3 regions of the Sulfobacillus thermosulfidooxidans genome follow, and region 3 is predicted to be linked to each of the others. Evidence: riboswitches for the same ligand, from Rfam matches in the RefSeq annotation. Region 3 holds a riboswitch; each other region holds the start of a gene.
What was found. A riboswitch is a leader RNA that binds a small molecule or an ion and turns the genes downstream of it on or off. The one in region 3 is predicted to bind cyclic di-AMP.

Region 1 (4,907 bases), on a different contig from region 3:
GTTTCATGGTCCACTCTTCTATTTAAGCAACCCGGACACGAAAACTCAACTGTTGACGAGGACTGCATCCCACGAGACATCAAGAACTTGCCCATTGGGCAATAGTTTAAAGGAGAACGGGGCTAAATGGGTGCTGGGATCAAAATAAAGACGGTCAAAAGCCATATTCGGCAGCGGCGGAATATTAATATAGACTTCTTCCGGAATCGTTGTCGACTCAATGGGATGGGGGAGATAGTGGAGGCTCTTTTCCAGACCCGCCACATTTATTGGTACTTCTAACGTAACGTAATACGTGTTTGAGCCATTATCATAAGCCGGCCCATAGTTATAGTAACCAGGAATTTGACCACTACCCAGATATTCCTGGTTGCCTGTCGCCTGCAAAATATTCGCCCCAATATTATAGCCGGATAGGGTGGGAGTATTGATAATCTTGCGCACGGGTCCTGGCATGTTGCCAATGCTATTGGGGCTGCCACAACCGGCGAGAACGACGCTGACACCCATCAACAAAACTATCTGCCGCCCATGGCGCAACCACAATGACATCACGCTCGCCTCCTCTTGCCCTATATATATCGGTTGAGGAGCGAACTATGTTAGCCAGGTCGACAGGTCTTGAACCTCATTTTCCTTTCAACGGGTTGCGCGGCAAGGAGAAATCTTCAAAAGCAAATCCTCGTGTCAACATAATCCAAAATAATAACAGATCTGCTTGAAGAGAATACCGAGGAAAACGCCATGTTGCCGGTCGATTTTGTTCAATAAATAAATGGCCGTACCAAGCGAACCCATAACCCATGACAAGGGCAAGCAATAAATACCAAGCGTTAAAGGTTAGAAGAGCCAGCAAAATCGCAATCAACGCCGTGCCAGTGCCAATGAAATGGGTGAGACGCGTAGCGGACTTTTGGTGCTGCGCAAGATAATATGGCCAAAACTCTTCAAATGAATGCATTCTCATCTGTTTTTCACCTCATCATAATATTTCGCGAGAATCGCGGAAAATCCTTCCTTAGAGAGGCACAGACTAGCAATTTGATCTATTTTTTTCCATAAAAAATGAGAGCAGCGAAATACTGCTCTCATTGTCTAATGCGAAATTACTTGCCTAGAACATAGACGGTAACGGGCTCAATGCCAAAGTTGGAGACGGTTTGAGAATTGGCATCCATGAATATGTCAATTCGGTGTCCCACAATCGCTCCACCTGTATCCATTGCGCGGCCTAAAAATCCGCCGGCCGGCAAATTGGGATCGGTGTATCCGGTCACGTACACGTAGGATTTTAATGGAATGAGTGATGGATCCACAGCAATCATTCCCGGTTCCAAAGGTTGGCCAAATGCATCGACCGGTCCGTAGGGGTAGTTGTCTTTAAGACTCGGACCATATGCCGTTGCGCGCATATGATAGACCGCAATCACGGGGCGGCCATCAATCGTGCTGGGCGTAGAGGAAGACGACGAGGACACTTGCGACGCGTCTGATACGTTAGCCGCTTGGGTGCCTTGGGTGTTCTGACTGGAGGTCGTGTTGCTGACACTTGTTTGTGCCGTATTTGCAGCGGTCAGATCAGTATTGGGCGCTAAAATTCCGAGACCAATCAAAATCTGTTTCCAGGTATCATATGTGGTTACACCCGAAGGGGTCAGTCCCTGAGCTCGCTGAAAAGCTTCCACCGCTGCCTGGGTTTTAGGTCCAAAAATTCCATCTGTCGGTCCCACTTGAGTATACCCCAGTAACTTTAGGTCAGCTTGTAGCGTCGCCACCCAATGTCCTTGGGAACCGATGGAGAGTTTCTGATAAAGTGCTGGATGTTCTTGTGCATTAATGGGAGGCACATTGACGGAGAATGTCATAGGACCGGTGTAACGCGGAGTCAGATTAAACCCAGCTAAAATATCTTGCCAAACGGGCGGACTGGTCACTCCTGTAGGAGCAAACCCGTTATTTTCCTGGAAGGCCTTAAGAGCCGCCAGCGTTTTGGGTCCAAAGATTCCATCATCCGTTCCGACACTGTGGTATCCCAATAAATAGAGATCGGCTTGTAGTGTGGCCACCCAGTGTCCCACGCTCCCTTGTTGGAGCACTTGATTCATGGCAGGATGTTGCTGCGCTAACATTTGAGTGGTTTCGGGAATTGAGGCAGCTTCAGCAGATCCAGAAATCATCATACCGAGTGCTGCAGTCGCCCCAGTCATTAGGGCTCCGGCAAGAAAACGATAATGCATTAAACAATCTCCCCTCAACAATTTTGCCTCCGGAGTTAGCTGACGGGTTAGGGCGCGGAGAGTGGCCCCTTCGACCGAAAACTGTCGAATTCACCCCAGATTTGGATCCCCCGGTTGTTGAATCATCAACAATTTGGCTGGCGTCAGTTTAGGAAAGATTGGACAACCTGTCAGATGCCATAATGCTGGTTATCCTTGCGTTTTGCCCCACCCGCTGTCCCTTTTCAAGACAATCGCAATATTTGTCCATGATTGCGCTATCATACCAATTTTTAGCGCACAGGGTTTAAAGCGATGTGGGAAAGACCGCAAAAAATGACGTTTGGGCGAGATATTTGCTATCCTCTGGGATTTGACTGGAAGAAACATGTCACAAATTGGATCGGACAACTTACGTAAATACAATGAGTTTCATCATAATAAAACTTGTTAGGGAAGCTAAAAACATCGCTGCCAATTTAGCAATATTGTTGGCCATGACATGGGGAATGGCATGAATCTGCAAGACTAAAGGAGCAATTAACCACAAAATTAAATCGTTTACCACAATATTAATTAGTGACTGCACAATAAACAAAACGCGTTGACGCAGCGCTTCTTTCCCATGCTTTTTAACATTCTGGCGAAATGTCCAGCGACTATTCCAAATATAGCTGTTAAGGATTGCAGCCATTACCGCTAACGTGTTATACACCACGAGCTGATCGACATTCCGTGTAGGAATGAGCCAATACAACCCATTAAAAACTAATAGATCGATTATGGCATTCCCCAATCCGACCGATACGAATTGGATAAATTGCCATAGCCGACTCATTGATGTCCCTTTACGTGGCGAATCGCCGCCTCGTAGAGCGCCTCGAGTTCTTGCGTAGGTTCTTTCCATCCCCATTTCTCCGCTTCTTGGCGCGCCTTCACTCCAAGATCCGCCAGTAAAGTCCGGTCCTTCATCAATTCGCTTACCAATTGGGCTAATTGGTACGGTTGGGTACTCGGAAATAGTCTTCCTGCCCCACTGGGATCAATGAGTTCATGCGACGGTCCAGATTCCGCGGCCACAATGGGCAACCCCGAAGCCATCGCTTCTAATAACACCAAGCCTAACGTTTCTGTCGTACTCGGGAACACAAAAAAGTCTGCCGAGGCATATGCGCTTGCCAATTCTTCGCCTAAGAGTTTTCCGACAAATGTCGTAGGAGTCCGCTCAAAGCGCTGTTTAAAATAATCGACAGCCGGCCCATCACCGACCAAAGCCAGGTGCACACCGGGATTGCCTGGAAACAAAGATAATAACCGTTCTAATCCTTTTTCTTTAGCAATGCGTCCCACGTATAACGCAATGAGCCGATCAGCATGTCCACCGGTTAACCGTTGGCGCATGGCTTCGTTCCGGTGACGCGGATGAAATCCTGAGAGATCCACGCCTCGTCGCCACAGCCGCGCGTTTTTGATTCCATGCTGCGTAATTTCTTTCATAATGGCTTCAGATGTCGCCAAATTATACACAGCCTGGTTATGTAACATGCGCAAAAGTCCCCAGATTGCAGGCTTGGTAAATCCCAAATGGTAGAAGTCGGCATATTGCGCAATATTTGTATGATACGATGCCACTAATGGATATTGGCGGCGGCGCGCCGCATATACGCCTGCAATGCCTAAGACAAACGGATTCACCACATGAACCACATCGGGACGAAATTCATCGAGAAATTTTTGGACGCGAGGCAAGGGAATGCCCCAAGGCTTTCCTCCATAGACAAAAGACACGGAAAATGTGGGTACGGATTTTACCGGAATCCCTTCAAAAACAGGTTCTCCGCCACAAGGAGCCACAATAAATAATTCGTGTCCCATCCGTTTAAGTTCCCGGACTGTTTCCGTAATCCGGGTTACCACCCCATCCGTGGACGGCCGCCATGTTTCTGTAACAAATGCAATTCTCATATCTTCAACGCCCAAAAGTGCGTTTTTTGCACACTCAATCCCACCATGTATCTATGTTGACCCAAATATTCTTTGAACCAGCATAGTATATCATAGCCGATCTGTCCTGTCCTTTCCGCCTTCTGATCGCGTAAATCCCAATTGTTCGTAATATTCATCATCGATAGTCAGTTTCCATTGAGGCCATAATCCTCTCGAGAAAGGCATTCCACCAGACTCCATAAAGGCCCCAAAAAGACTCCTGTACGCTAAATTCATCTCATGGCTACCTGAGGGCATGTCTGGGCGTCTTTCACAATGCTATCTACCAGGACTTTTCCATCGCCTCGAGATATGTCACAATAGAAGAAAATCGAGGAGGCGAAATTATGAACGATCGCACATGGGATCGGTTAAGCGGATTAGTTGTAGGAGCCGCATTAGGCGTGCTCGCAGGAATACTTTTAGCTCCCAGCGCTGGCGCGGAAACTCGGGGCAGCATAAAAAAGAAAACGCAGGATTCCTTAGATCAAATTCAAAAGAATGTACGTGATATTCGCGAATCGTTAACGCAAAAAGGACAAGCTTTATTTAAAAAATCCGTAACCGAGATTCCGCTCGATGACAGTGAGGATCCTCACGAGGATCAAGGTGCATGACCATAAGCACCGCCTTAACGATTATTGCTATTTGTTTTGTCATCCTAACGTTAATTGTCGTCGGGCTCGGTGTCATGCTTATCATCGT
Region 2 (4,907 bases), 1.8 Mb from region 3:
CTCGCCGCGTTCCTGTGTTGGAGCATGATGACAAATGCCCACATGGATTATTTAAAAAGGCATATTATTGTAAGTTTTGACCATGCATAAAGGGGCTTGGCTTTGGGCTTCTTCGGACGAGTCTATGCAAGCCTCAGTCGTTATTGACTTTGTGGTTCTAACCACTGCTGCAGTCCATCTAAAACACCTAATGCGCCCGGATAGCGCGAACGCACGATCCATTCAGGCAGGCAATTTCTTACCGAAGCATCCCCATTGGCCACCAAAACACCGGGATAGTGGTTAGCCAACATATCGCCGTCATTTTCTGCATCCCCCGCGACAAAACAATTTTGCGCTTTGACACCAATGCGGCGCAAAATATACTGCAAGGCACGGCTTTTCAGTGCAGTACAGGGCAAGATATCAAGTCGGCTTTCATTGGGATACCATAACATCCGCACTGTTAAATGATGCTGGGTTAAATACGATTTCACAATCGGCAATAAACTCGGATCTTGAAGTTCAAAAGCGACACGCCAATGGGAACTGCGTCCCCGATAAATGACCCCGGACACTTCGCTTAGTGCCGTGCGAAGGCGCCGCGGCGACCAATTACGACGTTGTTCAAATGCCCAATATTCATCGACTTCGAAGTGGGGACCCCAATAAATGTCGGCTCCCACATCGGTTGCGATCGCAAGCGGTGTGGGAAACCCATAGCGTGTAATAATTGAGCAGGCATTGTTCAGCGTACGACCGGTAAGATAAATAACTCCAAGCTCGGGATGAGCCAAAAGATAATCCCGAACTGCCTGTTCTCCCCCATGGCCGATTAAGGTTCCATCGATATCAGTAGCCAACACCCGCTTGATGGCGGCCACTGGACGCCACCTCCTCATACACTACATGTAGCCGTTGTGCCATGTGGTTAACGGTGTGGTGTCGTTGAATAATTTCTTGCCCGTTAGTTCCCATTTGTCTGGCACGATTAGGAGTTTGCCACAACTCTAACGCGTTTTGCCATAATTGGTCAATACGCGAACGCTCAACGAGAATGCCCGTGAATCCGGGCTCAATCCAGTCTTCCACACCCGGCACGTTGGTTCCGACAACGGCACAACCTGACGCCATAGCTTCAATTACAGCCATACCCAGAGTCGCTCCTTGATTCGGTGCAATTAACACCGTGGATGAACCCATATAGGTGGCAATGGCGTGATGAGGCATGGGACCGAGAAACCTCACATGCCCGTTAAGTTTTTCGGCTAAAGAGCGCAAAGTCGGGTTCGTTGGCTGTCCGTCTACAACCTCACCGGGACTTCCCCCAATAACCAAGAGTGTTAAATCCAAAGGCAACGAAGTACGCGTCATCACCTCAAGTACTTCTTGAATTCCCCGTCCTTTATTCAAACGGCCGACATATAAAATCGGAGGCTTATTTAAGCCCAATCCTCGTAATAACGGTCCAGCATCCCGCACAAAGAAATTAGTGATATCGACAGCGGGTGGTACAACATAAATAGGCACTTTCGGCGCCATTTGATGAATCATTTCACTTTCTTTCAAATAGGGCACCACAACGCCCTGGGCTTGTTCAATGAGTTGGCGCTCGGTTTGTAATCGGATGGAGGACATTTCATCCCCAGGTCGCATAATCCATTGACCCATTTTATATGGCGAATGAATCCAGGGTATACCCAATTCATGGGCCAGGCGCACAGCCACCATTCCCGAAATCCAGAAATGACTATGGATAATATGGTATTCGCGATGTTGTTCGCGAATCCACGTTAACGCTTGCTGAATAATCGCGTCCTGATTGCGATGCCAATCCTCATCTGACGACAAGCGCCCTTCCCAGCCGGTCAGTCGAATGACTTGTCCCAAATGGCCAAAGGAGTAGCGTTCGGGTAAGTGGTCTTGTTGACGTAATGTAATAATATCGACGGCATAACCTAGATGCTGAAGATTTCGGCCCATTTGCCGAACAATAACTTGTTGACCTCCCGTTTCACCGCCGTCCAAGGGATTTAACGGATCGGCGCGTAAGGAGATTTGTAGAACACGTTTCATCATCGTGCATAACCTCCATCGAACCGGGCAAAACAAAGCCCCGGATATTTCCCGGGGGAAGGAGTCAAATGAATTATTAGACCTTGAGCCCCCTACGCCTGCGAAGTTAGCTGACGGGTTCGGGCTGCGAGCATGCCCGTTGCATAGCAATTCACCCCAAAAGGAACGGGTCCTCCGCTTCTTAATCGAATTCGGCGTTATCAAGGTATATTTTGAGTATACGTGGGCAGGAGAAAAGGCGTCAATCGCCTAAAATGGCACGGACATAACTTTCCGCGTCAAACGGCATCAGATCTTCCACTTTTTCTCCGACACCGATAAAACGAATGGGAACACCCAGTTCCCGTTTTATCGACAGCGCAATGCCCCCTTTAGCTGTCCCATCGAGTTTCGTGAGGACAATTCCCGTTACATGAACCGCCTCCAAAAACACTTGAGCCTGAGCTAAACCATTTTGACCGGTCGTCGCATCAATAACCAACCAGACTTGATGGGGCGCATCGGGCCGTTCGCGCCGAATCACCCGAACCACTTTTTGCAATTCCTGCATAAGATTCGATTTATTGTGCAATCGTCCCGCCGTATCAATAATTGCTAAGTCACGAGAACGGGCAATGGCCGCTTGAACGGTATCATAAGCTACAGCAGCAGAATCGGCCCCCGCCCCTTGGCTAATTACGTCAACACCGGCTCGTTGACCCCATTCCTGCAGCTGTTCAACTGCGGCAGCCCGAAATGTATCGGCCGCCCCCAATATAACCTGGTACCCTTGGCGTTTCATCATGTACGCAAATTTTCCCGCCGTGGTTGTTTTCCCCGTGCCATTGACACCAACCATTAACCATATACTAGGTCTTTGCGGATCAAGAAGGGTAGGATCAGATGCTTTTTCAAATAGGTTCACCATAATGCGCCGGAGCAATTCCATGACGTCATCTGCACGCTGGGGATGCGCAATCCGGACTTCTTCTCGCAATTGGGTCAAGAGGTAGTCCACCGTATCATATCCAAGATCAGCTTCAAATAGGATTTCTTCGAGCTGATCCCATAAGGACTCATCCCATTGGCGTCCTTGAAACAGTGTCCGCAGACGTCCACCTAAACTGTCTCGAGTACGAGTCATTCCTTCTTTTAAACGATTCCAAAAACCAGCCATTGCCATTCACCTATCCTTCCTCTGCTAATGGAGTGTGTTCAATGCGGACGGAAACTAATCGACTGCGACCTTGACCGTCCCCAGCCACACCCCACAGTGCATCCGCTATAGTCATCGTTGATTTATGATGCGTCACAATCACATATTGGGTCCGTCCGTGATGCGCGCGAATGTATTGCGCGACTCTTTGAGCATTAGCTTCATCTAATGCTGCCTCGACTTCATCCAGAACGACAAACGGAGAAGGACGAACACTTAATAAGGCAAACAGCCAGGCAATGCCTCCGAGTGCCTTTTCTCCTCCAGAAAGCAAGGTCATGGTGCTCGGCTTTTTTCCTGGTGGTCGGATCCATAATTCAATGCCCCTTTCATCACCTTGGATCCACCGAAATCCGCCTTCTCCTCCCAACAATGATAAACAGGCTTGCTTAAATGCCTCCTCTACTTGAGAAGCCGTTTCGGCCAGGCGTGCATCCACCTCATGATCAATTTGCCGCAAGGTTTCCCGCAATTCATTTTTGGCGAGTTCGACATCATGTCGTTCGGATTCGAGATACGCTAGACGGTCTTCTAACTGTGTAAAAAGGGCATACACCCCGGGCCGTATGGGACCTAGCTGATCTAAAGCGCTTTGCCATTCGTCGAGTAAGGTTTTAGCTCGAGGAATTTCCTCATCCGGTAACGGCTCGCCATCCGGTGGCTCATAGCCATCCCATCGGGTTGTGGTTTTAAGCAACTGTTGTTCAATATACGTGATCCGCCCGGACATCTTCCGGTCCTCACTGTCAAGCGATCGAATGCGGCCTCCCAACTGTTGAACAGCGTCTCCCATTTGCACCAATGTCCTTTGATACTCCTGAATGCGTTGTGATTCGACATCAATTCGCTCTATCATATTCTCACGTTCCGCTCGGTGAGCCGAAAGTTCACGGAGAACCTCTTCCCTTTGTGTTGATAATTGTTGCCGTCGCTGAGAGATTTCCTGTGCTTGCACGGTCAAGCGTTGTTTTTCTTCGGCGTACCGAGCCATTAGTTCAAGACGGTGACTATGAACTTGCTGGGAATTTAAATAGGCTTGCCGGCGGGTGTTATATGCTTCTTTAAGCGCAGAAAGTTCTTGGTCGAGGGTGTTAATATAGTGAATTTTTTGTTCTAAAGCTTGTTTAACTTCTCCGATGCGGATTCGATGATCTGCTAACGATGAGATCAGTTCCTTAACCTGGTCTTTATTCCACTTTCCTCCCTCTAAGAGCGCACGTAAATGATTCAAGCGCTCAGCGCATCGTGTCACTACCATCCGCGCTTCTTCTTCTTGGCGTTGCCATTCGGCAATTTGCCCTTCCAGTTCTTCCCGGCGTCGCTGCTGACTTGATACCGACTGGGTTAAGGTATTGATTTGCTCAACAAGTCCCGCTTCCTTTTGCTGAAAATTATTGCTTCGGCTTCGGTCACTTCCTCCTGAAATAGCTCCTCCCGACAAAACGATTTGGCCGTCAAGAGTCACCATTTTGTATCGAAACTGATGAAGACGCCCTATAGCATTGGCCACGTCTAAGGATTCGATGAGCAGAACACGGCCTAATACATAACTTACCGCAGGAAACAGGCGCTCATCAAAGTCAATATGATCAATCGCCCAACCCACAACCCCTTTTTGCTGATTTAAGGCCCTGTCGCGGTCGGGAATTCTGGCTTC
Region 3 (4,907 bases):
CTTAACCAAGTGCAAGCTGCTCCGGTTGCGTTAGTGTCCTACCAGGGATCTACTGTTTCCAGTGCGACGAATATCTATAACAATTTGATTCCCAACGTGACGTTATCCTTGTCTACTAACGATAGGCCCGTAATCACGTACAACATATTCAGCTATTGCGATTAGGGCATCGTAATGGTATGCGGAATTAGCATCAAATTCGGTTGCCACCAGTCTTTGTAATTGGTCAATGGGGCAGTGTATACGTAAGTACATTCTTTTCATCATGGGACCATCGTCAATCCGTTTTGCCACCGACTCATACAATCTACTAGTTTAAAAATCCTTGAGGAGATTATTGGGTAACATCACATGAGGATGAAGCAGATGGATGAGTTCGGCAAGTCCCATAGCAATGGCTGGGGAGGGTTCATCAATATAGGAAGGTTCGGGCATGGCCAGAATATGATTGTCTTGGACGGCACGGACATGAGAAAATCCCGGTAAACTGGCAATAACATGCGCCGTCGCATCACTTGGGTCATAAATGATGTCATCAGGATTGGCTTTGACAATTTGCTTCGGCGTCAGTATAGGATAGGCCGTATGAGCAAATTGATCAGCAATATTTTTCCCTCCAGCCATTGTAATGAGGTTGTTGAGATAACTATTGGGTCCCGCGGAATATAATTGTCCCAAATCCAAAAAGACGGTGGGAGTATGATGGATATTTTTGCGCACGAGGCGCTGAAGAGTATTTAATTCGGTTTTTAACTGGGAAATTAACGTTTTGGCCTGTTGCGTTCGACCCGTGGCTATTCCAACAATTTGAATATCATGATAGACGCCGTTTATATTTTGCGGGCTTAAAATGATAACGGGGATGTGAAAGTGTTGTAGAGCGGATAATCCCTTAATGCCGGGAATCGCAAGCACTAAATTGGGCTTCGTCGCCACGATTTGCTGGATATTGATGGAGGGGAAAGACGAACCGATATTGTGGAGCCCCTTCAATTCGCTTGCCCATGGAGGCGGCGCGTACTCAAATGTCATGGTATCGGTGCCCACAATCTCATTTTTGAGTCCCAAGTCTAAAGCGATTTCAGTATTACTTGGGGCAATCGTGACGATGCGGGTGGCTTTATGCGGGAGAATAACAGTACGTCCAGTATCATCCGTTATCGTAATTCTATGGACTTCGGCCGATTTCACGTGGGTTACAGTCTGTCCACAGCCCGCCAAGAGACCAAGGCTAAGACCGAGCCCCAATACCTTTAGGACTCTTGCAAAACGGTTCAACATGTTTTCTCCTTTAGACTGATACTCTTGATGAAATTACACAATGTTTCCGTCCAGGACCTTTGCCATAATGAGAGTGTATGATGATGCGCTCTCATTGACAAGGTAAAACTCGGTCAGGACTCAATTTGTAAATTTCGGGAATATTGTAGAACAAGTGGGGGCATTTTCCAAACGAGGCACATCTAAGGAGGTTGTGACGATGGATCATCCTAAAGACATCAACGACTATACTGAACGCGTATTATGGTCCTTATGGTACCGGCGCCGGGCGGTGACAATCGGGACTATCTGTGGGGATGCTCGTCTCGAACCCCACATTGTTACCCCGATTCTTGAACGCTTGGCAGCGAAAAAATGGATCGAAGTGTATCACACCGCAGGACAGCCTTCGTTGTATTTTTGGGCACGGCCTAAAGATCAGGACATGATTAAAACAGCGGAATTAATGCACCGCTTGCTTTGGGATCTGCCATTAAACCATCACGATGTGCTATAAAAGACTTATAGTGCGTAAGAGTGGAGTCATGATGGTTAATCTAATCTAAGTCGCACTCTTCTTCCCGGGCATTACACAGCGGCGAGAAAATGATGACCCAGCGTCCATTATCAAACCACCGTAGCAGCAGTTGCCCGGTATTCGGTACCCAAATATGGCGGGCAGCCGGTCCATGGGCTTCCAAAATAACGAGCAGGGCCCCTTTAATACAATCAGCGTGTGTTGCTGCTACGGTTAAGGTACTGGGCTCACAAGTTTGAAGGAACTGCGAGAGCGCGGACAACACACGCTGACCCACGGTCATGATACTTTCTCCGCCGGGAGGGGGATTATTCTCCGGATCTTGCCGCCATGCCTGGAAAGCAGGGGAATTGGCGTTTTCTAAATCTTTCAGTCGGTGACCATCCCACTGTCCTAAATCAACTTCTGCCAAGTCATCCAAGATGACGGGATCAATCTGATGGATCCGTGCCAAGGGCAGAATGGTTTGCCTGGCGCGTAACAAAGGACTCGTGACAATATAGCGAATGGGAGCATTGAGCAATTGCCGAGCGAGTCGCTCGGCCTCTAAAGAACCGGCGGGAGTTAAGGGTGGGTCCCATGTGCGGCACGCGAAGCGGCCTACTGCATTGGCTTCACTTTCACCATGCCGGACCAATAATACATCAGCGTATGAGGGCAACAGAAAACCTCCTGTGAGAAATAGTTGAGCACAACGGACTAGGCGCTTTTTATCTTACTGAAATTCCGAAGTCATGGGGAGAATTTATTGCGCTCTCGCAAATTTGTCAATCATCCACAAAATTGCACCAAGCACCGAATTCATGATAGGCTGAAAAGGAACACACACAGTCCTTTGTACATATAGTACGCTAGGGCTTAGTGGAATCAATTGAATTAATCGCCAAATCGTGTGCAAACACGAACGGGGGACCCAATTTTCGGGGCGTACGTAAGGGGGCAGCTTTCCGCCCTAGCCCGTCAGCTTACCTCGTCGGCATGGAAAGCTTGGACAGTTGCCCGGGCTCGTCCCGGTTTTTTTATCGATTTGGTGATTTTTCGATTGATAGGAGATGAGAACCTCAGTTTTTAAGGAGGTACGCTTTATGGGTTATTCATGGGTGACGCCTGAGAAGGAACAAAAAAATGGCGTGGTGAGTCAAACGCCAGAAGGCCTGACGGGGGCGATGCAAAAAAAACCGTATAAAGGTTACGTTCCCTGGTTAGTGGCGGTCCTGGTCATTGTGGTATGGTGGTTAATTTCCGCTCTTCACTGGGTTTCATCCACAGCCCTCCCCTCACCCGGATCTGTTTTTCATGATTTCATTTCGGTTGCCACAATAGGTTATAGCGGTGTTCCCTTATTAACGAGCACGTTATATAGCATGGGCCGTATTACGGCAGGGTTTTTAGCGGCCGTTGTGGTTGGGATCCCCATTGGATTTTGGATGGCATCATCAGACTGGGTCTTTTTAGCCATTGACCCGTTATTACAATTCCTTCGTCCTATTCCCCCGCTAGCCTATATTCCTGTGATGATTGTCTGGTTTGGCATTGGCGAAACCTCAAAAGTCATCCTGATTTTTTTCTGTACCATTCCCATTATTATCATTAGCGCCATGAGCGGGGTAAAAAGTGCACAAGAGACCCGTATTCGGGCAGCCCAATGCCTTGGAGCCAACAAAAGACAGTTGTTCCGTTATGTCATTTTGCCATCGGCACTTCCGGAAATTTTTACGGGCATGCGAGTTGGTATCGGCATTGCATGGACCTGTCTTGTCGCTGCCGAAATGATTGCAGCATCCAAGGGACTGGGCTGGATGATTGAATCAGCAGGAAACGAACTGCAGATCGGAGTGGTTTTTGTCGGTATCGTGATCATTGGACTTCTCGGTTACGGGATGGAACTGATTATCCGCAGCATTGAGCACCGAGTCACACCATGGAAAGGGAAAGCATAAACATTACCGATTGTTCTCTAAAACAGAGCACGTTCTCGTATGACTGGAAGTAGTCATGCTCGGGGATGCTGTGTCACCTTTTTGTCCTAAGAAAGGGTAACGTCACGATCTTAACCTCAGTGGAGCATATATTTTATGCCGTCATCGTGAGTCATGAGGCGCATAACACCATGACAAAATACCAAAGGAGGATGTTTTGTGCGTGCATTTCTTCAAACCAAGAAATTTCGGCAGTCTCTTATGATGGGAGTTTTCATCCTACCTATCCTGGTGGGGTTAGCTGGGTGCGGCAGTGCTACGGCAGCGAAGCAAGAACCGACGGTCACCATCGGTTATGAAAATGCGCCAGATCCCGAATCCGTGGCCATTGAGCAGAATTTCTTTCAAAAATATATGCATGCGCATGTGGTCTTGAAATATTTTTCATCGGGTCCCGAGGCCCTGACATCCTTGGCTTCCGGCTCCTTGGATTTTATGACCACCTTAGGTAATCCCCCGACAGCCTCTGCGATTGCCCGCGGAGTTCCCTTGAAAGTGATATGGGCTATGGAGCGGTATACCACGGCCGAAGGATTAGTGGTTAAAAATGGGTCTCATATTCGATCCCTTAAAGATTTGGAAGGGAAAACGGTAGCTTTGGTGCAAGGCTCGACGTCACCTTTTGAACTAGATACCGCTCTTCAAATGCACCACATTCCAGTCTCTTCTGTTCATATCGATAATATGGCTCCGCCCAACATGGTGGCTGCCTGGAAAACCAATCAAATTGATGCCGCCTACGTATGGGCCCCCTTTTTAAACGAAATGCAACAAGACCATGGTCATATCCTCATTTACGATCAAAACCAGGTCAACCAAGCACCAATTTTTAATTTGGCCGTTGTCAATTCGCACTTTGCCAGCAAATATCCTCAATTGGTGGATCAATTCATCCAAGCGGAAGAAGCTGGTGTCAAATTTTTCTATGCCCATCCTAACCAGTCATTCCAAGATATTGGCAAATTAAATGGAATTTCAGCCGCTGATGCCAAAGCGCAAGCGCAAGGTTTGCACTTTACGACCTTGTCCCAGGAATTAACCCTGCGAAGATTGGGAACTTCCAGCACGGTTGCTGACTCTTTGGTCACAAAATCCTTAACGTCAGCAGCCCAGTGGTTGAAACAGACGGG

Region 1: another riboswitch for cyclic di-AMP. It lies ahead of AOA63_RS17955 (peptidoglycan-binding protein); the one in region 3 lies ahead of AOA63_RS13310 (ABC transporter permease).
Region 2: another riboswitch for cyclic di-AMP. It lies ahead of AOA63_RS05010 (glycosyltransferase); the one in region 3 lies ahead of AOA63_RS13310 (ABC transporter permease).

What each region holds. Positions count from the first base shown of each region.
Region 1 is NZ_LGRO01000002.1:495,646-500,552, forward strand. It holds gene AOA63_RS17940 (trans-sulfuration enzyme family protein) at 1-7, opposite strand, end outside; gene AOA63_RS17945 (hypothetical protein) at 46-552, opposite strand; gene AOA63_RS17950 (DUF962 domain-containing protein) at 629-967, opposite strand; gene AOA63_RS17955 (peptidoglycan-binding protein) at 1,107-2,237, opposite strand; cyclic di-AMP (ydaO/yuaA leader) riboswitch at 2,247-2,386, opposite strand; gene AOA63_RS17960 (GtrA family protein) at 2,629-3,054, opposite strand; gene AOA63_RS17965 (glycosyltransferase family 4 protein) at 3,051-4,181, opposite strand; gene AOA63_RS17970 (YtxH domain-containing protein) at 4,550-4,819, shown strand; gene AOA63_RS17975 (hypothetical protein) at 4,816-4,907, shown strand, end outside.
Region 2 is NZ_LGRO01000001.1:949,373-954,279, reverse strand. It holds gene AOA63_RS05015 (HAD family hydrolase) at 141-863, opposite strand; gene AOA63_RS05010 (glycosyltransferase) at 832-2,058, opposite strand; cyclic di-AMP (ydaO/yuaA leader) riboswitch at 2,136-2,262, opposite strand; gene ftsY (signal recognition particle-docking protein FtsY) at 2,297-3,211, opposite strand; gene smc (chromosome segregation protein SMC) at 3,222-4,907, opposite strand, start outside.
Region 3 is NZ_LGRO01000001.1:2,736,233-2,741,139, forward strand. It holds gene AOA63_RS19405 (hypothetical protein) at 1-165, shown strand, start outside; gene AOA63_RS13295 (ABC transporter substrate-binding protein) at 316-1,281, opposite strand; gene AOA63_RS13300 (hypothetical protein) at 1,481-1,777, shown strand; gene AOA63_RS13305 (histidine phosphatase family protein) at 1,818-2,459, opposite strand; cyclic di-AMP (ydaO/yuaA leader) riboswitch at 2,670-2,793, shown strand; gene AOA63_RS13310 (ABC transporter permease) at 2,884-3,738, shown strand; gene AOA63_RS13315 (ABC transporter substrate-binding protein) at 3,937-4,907, shown strand, end outside.